DNA from 2 places in the Alkaliphilus flagellatus genome. Region 2 is predicted to be linked to the other one. Evidence: riboswitches for the same ligand, from Rfam matches in the RefSeq annotation. Region 2 holds a riboswitch; the other holds the start of a gene.
The links. A riboswitch is a leader RNA that binds a small molecule or an ion and turns the genes downstream of it on or off. The one in region 2 is predicted to bind glycine.

Region 1 (6,302 bases), on a different contig from region 2:
TGTATGCCATGAGCCAACTAATCAATTAGATCAGTTTATTAAGCTTATTGATACAGAGTATAGTTTTTTTGCTGATTAATACTACATAGTCAATTAAAATTTATTACAATTGAGCTTTGATTTTGTGTTATAATTCAGTGGTATACTTTTAACATATGATAGTTAGGGGGAGAAAAATTGCTACATGTAGTATTATTAGAACCAGAAATTCCGCAAAATACAGGAAATATTGCTAGAACCTGTGCTGCAACAGGAAGTGTACTTCACTTAATAGGTCCATTAGGGTTTTCTATAGATGAAAAGCATGTAAAGCGTGCAGGACTTGACTATTGGGATATATTAGACTTAAGGTATTATAACAGCTATAAAGAATTTTTAGAGAAGAACTCTAATGCCAAAATATACTATGCAACAACTAAAGCAGAAAAATCCCATAGTGATATGGAATACCCAAAGGAAGATTGTTATATAATGTTTGGTAAAGAAACTGCTGGTATTCCAAAAGATATATTAAATAATAACAAGGAAACTTGCATAAGAATTCCTATGGTAGACTTAGAAAGAGCAAGATCATTAAATTTATCTAATTCTGTTTCTATTGTAGTATATGAAGTGTTACGACAATATAATTATCCGAATATGAGATAGGGTAGCTATGGCTACTCTATTTTTATTCTATATAAGAAAGCTAGAACTATAAGTATTTTAAGTAGGTGAAATTTTTAGTTAGATTTTAAAATTTAAGTGCAACATAAGTATGTTAGATAGTGTAGGATGACTTTTGCTTTTAACATAGAAAATATTGTAAATTGATTAAATAAAGTATAGAATGGAATTAAATAAACAGTCAATTAATAATTAATTAATAGATAAGTTAAGTAGAATAATGGAGGAGATAAAATGAGTAAGATTCAAATTATTACAGATAGTATGATTGATGTTCCTAAAGATATTGTAGAAAAACATAATATTATAGTAATGCCTTTAACTATTATTTTTGGTGATAAAGAATATAGGGATGGTGTTGATTTAACAAACGCACAATTTTATGAAAAACTTACACAATCAGAAGAACTACCAAAGACTTCTCAAATAAGTCCGAATACTTTTATGCAGATATTTGAAAAAGCATTAGGTGAGGGCAAAGAAGTTTTGTGTATAAATGGCTCTTCAAGGGCAAGTGGTACACATCAATCAGCAATAATAGCTAAAAACTCATTAGAAACCAATAAAATCCAGGTTTTTGATACTATGGGGTTATCCTTCGGTGGCGGAATGTTTGTATATGAGGCCGCAAAAATGGCAGAGGAAGGAAAAAGCTTAAATGAAATAATTAATAGACTAAGTAAAATTAAGTTAAATGTGGACCATATTTTTACTGTTGATACTTTAGAATACTTGAAAAAAGGTGGTCGTTTGAACCCGATGAAAGCTACAATAGCAACTATGCTAAATATTAAGCCTATTTTAACAGTTGCAGAAGGATTAGTTGAGCCTTTGGATAAAGTAAGAGGAAGTAAAAAAGTAGTAGGTAAAATGATAGAGCTTGCAAAACAGCGTGGAAAAGATTTTGAGGATAAAGTAGTTGGTATTTCTCATGCAAGCTGTCCGGAAACTTTAGCTGTGTTAAAGGATCAAGTGCTAAGAGAGCTTAATCCAAAAGAAGTGATTGTTACTGAAATAGGATGTACGATAGGAACTCATGCTGGACCAGGTACATTAGCTATTTTTTACATTATTGAGTAGTTAAAATATAAGTACAAAAAATTAGATTTAATTGGATGTGGTGTTTAAATAACAATGGTGTTTAGTTAAACGCATTTTGGATATAAGAAAAATAGATTAACCTATGTGTTATTGCTAAAGTTAGCGAAAAGTTATAAAATGCTGAAAAGTCAGAATGAATTATTAAGAAATTTTAATTTGTTATAAATTTGACAATTTGAACATTCTTATGTAATGTCAATAAAACATGGGTAAAAATTTAATAAAAGTAGTTGCTACTGCCTAATATATATATTATAATGTGATTGAAGATAGACATTTAGAAAAATTTAGCATACTAATAATTTAATATTGTAACTGGAAGAAAAATGCGGGAGAGATTTGACATTTTAAATGTTAAACGCCGAAGGAAGAAGCTAAAAAGTTCGCCATTTTTTAGTGAATATCTCAGGCAAAAGGACCGTATTTGGACGGTACTCTGAAAAGCGTAATTTAGCACCGATGGGGCAATTTCTGCAGTTTGAGAAAGAAACTCTCAGGTTAATGAACAGAGCAACTATGACAACAAGGCGTTGTATTAGTTGCTCTGTTTTTGTATAATTAAGTAATTTTATGGAAATAACTCAAAGAGTAAATTTACGGAGGTAAAGTTGGGTGAAGGCAATAATTATTACAAATAATATGGAAGTTAGACAAAAATATAACAACGATTATAATATAGAGTTTGTTGATGGAAATTACTTAGACGTTTTATTCCTAGCAAGGAATAAAATACACGAAGGACACAGACTGTTAACCCACCCTTTATCAGGTAGTGTTAAACCTAACGAAACTCCTTACAAAAGTCTGGCCATATCCTGTGAAAAAGAAGATTTACATATTGATTCCTTAATGATTATAGAAGATAGCATTAGTACTGCTCAAAAATTTATTAGAATAAGGACTCCTAAGAAGTGGGATAATGAGATATTAAAAGATTTTATGGAAATTGATCGCACACTATTGGACAGTGCAATTGAAAGTATGAGGCAATTTAATTAGAATCTTAGCCAATATTTTAGCCTCAAATTCCATTAATTTAAAGTGTTATTTTTAATTAAGCATAAAAACTAATAAAATACGAAATTCAAAGGAGTGAAACACATGGAAAACATTTATGATGTAATTATAATAGGTGGAGGACCTGCTGGGTTATCAGCTGGACTTTATGCAGCTAGAGGTAAAATGTCAACATTGATTTTAGAAAAGGAAAAAGCAGGTGGGCAAATTGTAAGTACAGAAGAAGTTGCAAACTACCCAGGATCTATGCAAAATGCTACAGGACCAATATTAATAGATAGAATGGTAGAGCAATGTAATGAGTTTGGAGCAAAGTTTGAAAAAGATACAATAAAAGACATAAAAGTAGATGAGTCAATAAAGGTTTTAGTAGGAGAAAAAGCAACTTATAAAGCTAAATCTATAATTATAGCCTCGGGAGCTAACCCAAGGCCAATAGGTGCGCCAGGAGAAAGAGAATTAACTGGTAAAGGAGTATCCTACTGCGCTACTTGTGATGCAGATTTTTTTACAGACCTAGAGGTATTTGTTATTGGTGGAGGGGACTCTGCTGTTGAAGAAGCTATTTTCTTAACTAAATTTGCTAGAAAAGTAACTATAGTACATAGAAGAGATGAGCTTAGAGCTGCTAAATCTATTCAAGATAAAGCTTTCAACAATGCTAAAATTGACTTTATATGGGACAGTACTGTAACGGAAATTAAAGGCGATGGAATAGTTGAGAGTGTAGTATTTAAAAATTTAAAAACTGGTGAAACTACAGAGTATACAGCTAACGAAGATGATGGAACTTTTGGTATATTTGTATTTGTTGGTTATATCCCTGCGACCGAAATATTTAAAGGTATTATAAATATGGATGAAGTTGGATATATAATAACTGATGATAATATGAAAACCAATGTTCCGGGTGTGTTTGCAGCAGGAGATTGTAGGGTAAAATCATTAAGACAGGTTATTACAGCAGCTGCTGATGGAGCTATTGCAGCAATTCAAGCTGAAAAATATATAGAAAATGAACTAGAATAACAAGTTTAATACAACTTTAAGGAGGTGAAGGAAAATGATATCTGTTGATAAAGACACTTTTGAAAGTGAAGTACTTCAAGCTGAAGGGTATGTATTAGTAGATTATTGGAGTGATGGTTGTGAGCCATGCAAAGCATTAATGCCTGATATTATGGAGTTAAAAGAGCAATATGGTGACAAAATTAAATTTACTAAATTAAACACTACTCAGGCAAGAAGGCTAGCCATTAAGGAAAAGGTACTAGGTCTACCTACTATTGCTATCTATAACAATGGTGCAAAGGTAGATGAATTAACTAAGGATGATGCAACAAGAGCAAATATTGAATCAATGATTAAAAAATACTTATAACTAAACTGGCCTATAATGGGAACGAATTGAAAGTATTCAATTATAGGCCCTTAGAAATAAAGGGAGGTGAAGCTTGTGCGCTTAGAATTAGGAAAAATTTTCATTAATGATGTAAAGTTCGGAGATACTACTAAAGTAGAAAACGGCGTACTTTATGTCAATAAGGATGAAATGCTTAAAGAAATTGGTGGAGATGAACATATTAAAAGCATCGACATCGAATTAGCTCATCCAGGAGAAGAGGTTAGAATTACTCCAGTTAAGGACGTTATTGAACCTAGAGTTAAAGTTGAAGGTCCTGGAGGGATTTTTCCAGGGGTAATAAGTAAGGTTGATACTGTAGGTAGTGGCCGCACACATGCTTTAAAAAATGTGGCAGTAGTAACAGCAGGTAAAATCGTTGGTTTCCAAGAAGGTATCATCGATATGACTGGTCCTGGGGCAGAGTATACACCATTTTCCCAACTACACAACATAGTTGTTGTTGCAGAACCAGTTGATGGCTTAAAGCAATATGATCATGAGGCTGCTGTAAGAATGATAGGCTTTAAAGCTGCTATGTATTTAGGTGAAGCTGCAAGAAATGTAGAGCCTGATGAAGTAAAAGTTTATGAAACAGAACCTATCTTTGAATCAGCTAATAAGTATCCTGAATTACCAAAGATAGGATATGTTTACATGCTTCAAACTCAAGGTTTACTTCATGATACATATGTATATGGAGTAGATGCTAAGAAAATAGTACCTACCATCCTTTATCCAACAGAAATAATGGATGGTGCTATTGTAAGTGGTAACTGCGTTTCTGCTTGCGATAAAAATCCAACTTATGTCCATTTAAACAATGGAATTATAGAAGATCTATATGAGAAGCATGGTAAAGAAATAAACTTTGTTGGAGTAATTATTACAAACGAAAATGTTTACCTTGCAGATAAAGAAAGATCTTCAAATTGGACTGCTAAATTAGCTAAGTTCTTAGGATTAGATGGTGTTATTGTATCTCAAGAAGGTTTTGGTAACCCTGATACAGATCTTATTATGAACTGTAAAAAGATTGAAAATGAAGGCATTAAAACAGTTATTGTTACTGACGAATATGCTGGTAGAGATGGCGCTTCTCAATCTTTAGCGGATGCAGATCCAAAAGCTGATGCTGTTGTAACTAATGGTAATGCTAATGAGGTTATTGTACTACCTCCAATGAAAAAGATTATAGGAACAACAGATTACGTTGATAAAATTGCAGGAGGTTTCTCTGGTAGTTTAAGAGAAGATGGAAGCATTGAAGTAGAAATACAAGCAATAACAGGTGCTACTAACGAAACAGGATTTGGTAAATTAACATCTAAAGGTTTCTAATAACAAATTATATGATATTCACAATTGAAAAATTCGAAAAATTTAAAAATTAAATAATAATATAATAATGTAGAGAGGATGAAGCTGTATGGCAAGATTTGATGGAAAAAAGATCATCATTATCGGCGATAGAGATGGAATTCCGGGTCCAGCTATTGAAGAATGCCTAAAGGGTACTGGGGCAGAAGTAGTATTTTCAGCTACAGAATGTTTTGTCTGAACCGCTGCGGGTGCTATGGACCTTGAAAATCAACAAAGAGTAAAGGATCTAACTGAAAAATATGGAGCAGATAATGTTGTAGTACTTTTGGGTGCGGCAGAAGCTGAAGCATCTGGATTAGCAGCAGAAACTGTTACAGCAGGAGATCCAACCTTTGCAGGTTCATTAGCGGGAGTCCAGTTAGGACTAAGAGTTTTTCATGTAGTTGAGCCACAATTTAAAGATGAAGTGGACGCAGAAGTTTATGATGATCAAATTGGTATGATGGAAATGGTGCTTGACGTTGATTCTATCATCGAAGAAATGACTAATATTAGAAGTGAGTTTTCTAAGTATAACGATTAATTCGTGTTGATAAATAATTCCCGTTAAAAATGAGAGAGGGGGGAAAGTATGAGCAAGAAAAAAGTTGTTCATTATATAAATCAGTTTTTCGCTGGAATCGGTGGAGAAGAAAAAGCTGATATCAAGCCTGAGCTAAGAGAAGGAGTAGTAGGTCCTGGTATGGCTTTAAATGCAGCTATAAAAGAGGAAGCTGAAATTGTAGCAACTATT
Region 2 (6,302 bases):
ATATTTGTTGTAGATATAGAAAAACATTTAAAACTGTAGTAGAAAGTAGGGACAGAGAATGGCCTTTAAAGGTATTGTTGGGCAGGAAAAAGCTATAGAGAGCTTAAAACGAGCTCTAGAGCATGACCAAGTGGCCCATGCCTATTTGTTTGAGGGAGCAGAAGGACTAGGGAAAAAAGCTATAGCTCTAGAACTAGCCTCTGCTCTAGTTTGCAATAGTAATAAGGACAGGCCATGTGGCAAATGTAGTAGTTGTGTAAAGGTAAGCAGTGGTAACCATCCTGAAATTAAAGTAATTGAAGGTAAAGGAACAATAAAGGTTGATGAAATACGGGAGCTTATAAAGGATATACAACTAAAGCCCTATGAAGGCACACGAAAAGCCTATATTATATGTAATGCAGATAAAATGAATATACAAGCACAAAATGCTCTTTTAAAAACATTAGAAGAACCTCCTCTTTATGTTACTTTAATTCTGCTAACTACAAAGGGAAATAGCCTACTGCCTACAATTGTTTCTAGATGTCAAACCATAAAGCTAAATCCTGTACGTTTAGAGGATATAAAATCATATTTAATTAATAATAAAAATATTGATATGGAGAAGGCACAGATGCTTGCGGCTTTTTCTGGAGGTATTGTAGGTAGAGCAATCGAATTATTAGACAACCCTGATTTTCATCAAAGAAGAGAAGGGGTTATTAAACTATGTAACAATTTAATGGGTACAAAACTCCTTATCATATTAGATCAAATTTCGTTTTTCGAGGAACAAAGACCACATACTGAAGAGATTTTTGATCTTATGATTAGCTGGTATAGGGATCTTATGGTATATAAGGAAACAGGAAGTATGGATCTTGTAATAAATGTAGATAAAAAAGAAGTGATAGATTTTCAGGTAAAAGGAATAGATTTAGGGAAAGTTAGAGATATTATTTTTATAATAGAAAAAGCAAAAAATAATTTGAAAAGCAATGTTCAATTTCACTTGAATATAGAAGTAATGCTTTTAAATATCCAGGAGGTATTATCTAAATGGTAACGGTTGTAGGAGTAAGATTCAAAAAGGCAGGAAAGATATACTATTTTGATCCTAGCGACATAGAAATAAATAAAAATGATTTTGTTATTGTTGAAACTGCTAGAGGGGTAGAATTTGGACAGGTTGTAGTTGGGCCAAAGCAGGTTTTAGAAGAAGATATTGTTAGTCCTTTAAAATCCGTTATCCGTATTGCCACAGAAGAAGATGAAAATCAGCATACAGAGAATAAGATAAAAGAAAAGGAAGCCCTAGAAGTTTGTACTGAAAAAATCCGAAAACATGACCTAGATATGAATCTAGTAGATGTTGAGTATACATTTGATAATAATAAAGTCATCTTCTATTTTACTGCAGATGGTAGGGTTGATTTTAGAGAGTTAGTAAAGGATTTAGCTGCTGTTTTTAAAACAAGAATAGAACTAAGACAAATAGGTGTAAGAGACGAGGCAAAAATGCTCGGAGGAATTGGTCCATGTGGTAGATCTCTTTGCTGTTCCACTTGGCTTGGCGATTTTGAACCAGTTTCAATTAAAATGGCTAAGGATCAAAATCTTTCTTTAAATCCTGCTAAAATTTCGGGTATTTGTGGTCGATTATTTTGTTGCTTAAAATATGAACATGATGTATATGCACAAATCCTACAAAAACTACCGAGTGTAGGCTCTATAGTCTTAACTCCAGATGGAGAAGGTATTGTAGTTGAAGCTAATGTATTGTTAGAGTTTGTAAAGGTTAAAATTAATAATCCTAATGATAATAATGGAGAAATTAAATCCTACTTTTTACATGATGTAACTAAGGTTAAAGAAGTTGAAGTTGAGGTAGAAGATGAATTAGATATTCCAGAAGAGCTAAAATCTGAATTGAAAAAACTAGATGAAATATAGATTTATATAGTATGTAATAATAATAAAAGGAAAAGCTTATATAGAATGATTTATACATTACCCTAGGAGGTGGTTATGATGGCTTATGTAATTACTGATGAGTGTATTAGCTGTGGTTCTTGTGAACCAGAATGTCCAGTAGATGCTATTACAGCTGGCTCAGACAAATATGTTATAGATGCTGCAACATGTATCGAATGTGGAGCTTGTGCAAATGTATGTCCAGTAGATGCTCCAGTTCCACAATAGGACCCTTAGATAAGGGTCTTTTTTATTGAAATAAAAAATATAGGTTTTCTAATTACTAAAGTATTATTAACTGATTTTTACGACTTTTATAACTAATGTAACATATTAAATAATCAATGTTTATATATTTATAAGACATTTTTATGGAGTTTGTAAAAAATAGTAGGTCATATTTACTTATTACTATTGCAAAGTTAAGTAATATTTTCTATTATAGTATGGGAGCATTATTATATAGTTATTAATGAAATATATAGCCTGAATTATCTAAAAGTTATAGGAGTTGATATTATGGCAGAACATGTAATAGATAAGGCAAAAAAATGTTTGCAATGTAAAAATCCAAGATGTCAAAAAGGGTGTCCTATCAATACCCCTATAAAAGAAATGATCAATTTGTTTTTAGAAGGAGACATTAATGGGGCTGGAAAAATTGTATTTGAGAACAATCCATTATCTGTAGTGTGCTCTTTAGTATGCCCCCATGAAAGACAATGTGAGGGTAGTTGTATATTAGGAATAAAATCAAGTCCTGTTAAAATAGGTGATATAGAGAACTATATTTCAGACTATAGTTTAAATTTAATAGATTTAAAACCAGATAAGAAACGTAAAGGTAATATTGGAATAATAGGTTCTGGTCCAGCAGGTATCACTATAGCCTTACTGCTAGCCTTAAAGGGATATAATATTACAATATTCGAAGCTAAAGATAAGATAGGCGGAATGCTTAGATACGGAATTCCAGAGTTTAGATTACCTAAAGATATTTTAGATAAAATTAAAAATAGATTAGTAGAGCTAGGGGTCGTAATTAGGCCTAACGTATTAGTAGGTTCTAGAATAACCATTGAAGAGTTGTTTAGAGACGGATTTGATGCTATATTTATCGGTACAGGTGTATGGCAACCTAAAAAGCTAAATATTAGAGGTGAAAGCTTAGGACATGTTCATTTTGCAATTGATTATTTAAAAAACCCTGATGTATATAAATTAGGGAATAAGGTGTGCGTTATTGGTGGTGGAAACGTTGCAATGGATGTAGCTAGAACAGCTATTAGAAAAGGTTCTAAAGAGGTTACTATAATGTATAGGAGAGGCACTGAAGATATGCCTGCAACTAATCATGAAATAGAATATGCTAAAGTAGATGGAGTTAAGTTTGAGTTGTATAGGGCTCCTGTTGAAATTACAGAGGAAGGCATAATTTATATTGAAACTAAGATGGTAGCTGACGAAGCTGGAGAAAGACTTGTTACTGTAGATGGTTCTGAAAGCTTATTTGAGTGTAACTCTATTATGGTTGCAGTTAGCCAAGGACCTAGAACTAATATAATATCAACAACAAAAGGAATAGAAGTAAACGAAAGAGGGTTAGCAATAGTAGATGAACATGGCAGAACTACTAAAGAAGGAGTTTTTGCATCTGGGGATGTTGTTACTGGAGCGAGAACTGTTGTAGAGGCAGTAAAATATTCGAAGCATGTAGCTGAGGCTATTGATAAATATGTTAGTGGAAAATATGAAAAGAAGGCTAATAAAGTATGTTAATTAAAATAAAAATCAAGGGTATAGACATAGGTGCTTATTCTTGATTTTTTTTTAATTTTATTATTTAGAATAAACATATAAAAGGGCATTATTTTATATTTGTATATCTTTTATGTGATAATCATATGAAATTTATATCCAATTTAAAGTATTCAAAAAATAATACGTGATAAAAAAATATCAGGAGTTGAAAAAATATTCTAAAAGATGTATTATTGTCTTATAGAAAGTTATATAAAAAACATACATACAGTACCAGATGATAACAACGAGAGATATCCACTAGGGTAGCCGAAGAAGCAATGTAAAAGATGCCGATTTTTTTGCAGAAACTTTCAGGCAGAAGGATCGTTGTTTGATGGAACTCTGAAGAGCCCGTATATACGGCGCCGTAGGAGAAATACATTTTAGTGTAGAAACTCTCAGGCAAAAATACAGAGGACATGATGGCAGATTTTCTTACTATTCCATTATGTTCTTATTTTTTGCATAAATTATTAGAATATATTTTAAATTTGGGAATAATTTTGTATGGAGGAATTTCCTCATACTATTAATTAAAATGATGTACTAGCTTTAATTTAGGGTAAACTATTATAAAAGAGGAGGAGATATTTATGACCGAGCTGCGCAGAACATCCTTGTATGAAGCACACAAGAGACATGGCGGCAAATTAGTTGATTATTCAGGATGGGAAATGTCAGTACAGTTTGAGGGATTAACAGCTGAACATGAAGCAGTAAGAACAGCAGCAGGAATATTCGATGTATCTCACATGGGGGAAATCGAAGTAAAGGGGAATCAAGCAGAGGATTTTGTTCAGTACCTAGTTACAAATGACATATCTGTGCTTGAAGATAATCAAATTCTTTATACATTCATGTGTTACCCAGATGGAGGAGTAGTGGATGACCTTTTAGTTTATAAGTTTAACAATAATCATTACTATTTAGTAGTTAATGCAAGCAATGCTGATAAAGATTATGAGTGGATGAAGCAAAACTTAGGTAAATATGATGCAGAAATAATTAATATTTCTGATGATGTATCAGAAATTGCTATTCAAGGACCGAAGGCTCAAGAAATATTGCAAGAGCTTACTGACACAGATCTTTCAGAAATAAAGTTCTTCTATTTAAAGAGAGATGTAAATATAAATGGTGCTAACTGTCTTGTTTCAAGAACAGGCTATACTGGGGAAGATGGTTTTGAAATTTACTTAGATCATAAAGATGCTGATTCTTTATGGGAAAAGCTTATGGAAGTTGGTAAAGATAAAGGATTAAGGCCAGCAGGACTTGGAGCAAGAGATACCTTAAGATTTGAAGTTGCCTTACCTCTTTATGGCAATGAAATCTCTCAGGATATTAGTCCTCTAGAAGCAGGATTAGGCTTTTTTGTAAAGTTAAATAAAACTGACTTTATTGGTAAGGATGCCCTTGTTAAGCAAAAAGAAGAGGGATTAAAGAGAAAACTAGTGGGATTTGAAATGAAAGAAAATGGAGTACCTAGACATGGATACGAAGTGATGGCCGATGGAAAGGTTATAGGCTTTGTAACTACTGGGTATAATTCTCCAAGTCTGAAGAAAAATATTGGTTTTGCTCTAGTTGATGCTGAGTATGCAGCCTTAGGTACACCAATAGAAATTAAAGTTAGAAAGAGAACTTTAAAGGCAGAGGTAGTTGGTAAAAAGTTCTATGATAAGCATACGAAAAAATAACTTTAAATAAATATCTAAAGAAATAAAAGATAATAAAAACAATTCAAGGAGGAGTATGGTATGAAAATTGTAGAAGGACTTTTATATTCAAATGATCACGAGTGGGTAAAGGTAGAAGGAAATAAGGCTTACATTGGAGTTACAGACTATGCACAACATGCATTAGGAGAAATCGTGTATATTGAAATGCCAGAAGTTGGAGATGAGTTTGACAAAGGTGATGTTTTTGGTGTTGTTGAGTCTGTAAAGGCAGCTTCTGACTCATATCTACCAGTTTCAGGAAAAGTAGTTGAGATTAATGAAGCTCTAGAAGATTCTCCTGAACTTGTAAACGAAGATGCTTTTGCTAACTGGATTTTAGCAGTTGAATTAACAGATGAATCCGAACTTGGAACATTAATGAATGATGTAGAATACAAAGAGTTTTGCGATAAGGAGGAATAGTATGCATAGGTACATACCTAATACAGACACCGATGCCAAGCGAATGCTGGAGGCTATTGGAGCTAACTCCATGGAGGATCTGTTTAAGGACATACCTAAAGGACTTCAATTAGGTAGAGAACTTAATATAGAAGGACCATATTCCGAAATGGAAATAGTTCGCCATATGAAAGACCTTAGTGGCAAAAACAAAAGTACAGATGATTTAGTTTGCTTCTTAGGAGCAGGGGCATATGATCACTATATCCCTAGCGTAATTAAACATCTAGCGGGAAGATCAGAGTTTTATACAGCTTATACTCCATATCAACCAGAAATTAGTCAAGGTACCCTACAAGCAATATTTGAGTATCAAACTATGATCTGCAACTTAACAGGTATGGATGTAGCAAATGCTTC

Region 1: another riboswitch for glycine. It lies ahead of KQI88_RS03255 (GrdX family protein); the one in region 2 lies ahead of gcvT (glycine cleavage system aminomethyltransferase GcvT).

The regions. Positions count from the first base shown of each region.
Region 1 is NZ_JAHLQK010000001.1:710,411-716,712, forward strand. Features, by position in the region: gene KQI88_RS03240 (thioredoxin domain-containing protein) at 1-79, shown strand, start outside; gene trmL (tRNA (uridine(34)/cytosine(34)/5-carboxymethylaminomethyluridine(34)-2'-O)-methyltransferase TrmL) at 178-648, shown strand; gene KQI88_RS03250 (DegV family protein) at 901-1,746, shown strand; glycine riboswitch at 2,087-2,198, shown strand; glycine riboswitch at 2,200-2,280, shown strand; gene KQI88_RS03255 (GrdX family protein) at 2,380-2,766, shown strand; gene trxB (thioredoxin-disulfide reductase) at 2,869-3,813, shown strand; gene trxA (thioredoxin TrxA) at 3,848-4,165, shown strand; gene KQI88_RS03270 (glycine/sarcosine/betaine reductase component B subunit) at 4,241-5,527, shown strand; gene grdA (glycine/sarcosine/betaine reductase complex selenoprotein A) at 5,616-6,092, shown strand; gene grdB (glycine reductase complex selenoprotein B) at 6,141-6,302, shown strand, end outside.
Region 2 is NZ_JAHLQK010000002.1:46,973-53,274, forward strand. Features, by position in the region: gene KQI88_RS05145 (cyclic-di-AMP receptor) at 1-39, shown strand, start outside; gene holB (DNA polymerase III subunit delta') at 59-1,048, shown strand; gene KQI88_RS05155 (PSP1 domain-containing protein) at 1,042-1,935, shown strand; gene KQI88_RS05160 (DUF362 domain-containing protein) at 2,014-2,184, shown strand; gene KQI88_RS05165 (NAD(P)-dependent oxidoreductase) at 2,476-3,735, shown strand; glycine riboswitch at 3,995-4,096, shown strand; glycine riboswitch at 4,100-4,175, shown strand; gene gcvT (glycine cleavage system aminomethyltransferase GcvT) at 4,353-5,459, shown strand; gene gcvH (glycine cleavage system protein GcvH) at 5,520-5,903, shown strand; gene gcvPA (aminomethyl-transferring glycine dehydrogenase subunit GcvPA) at 5,905-6,302, shown strand, end outside.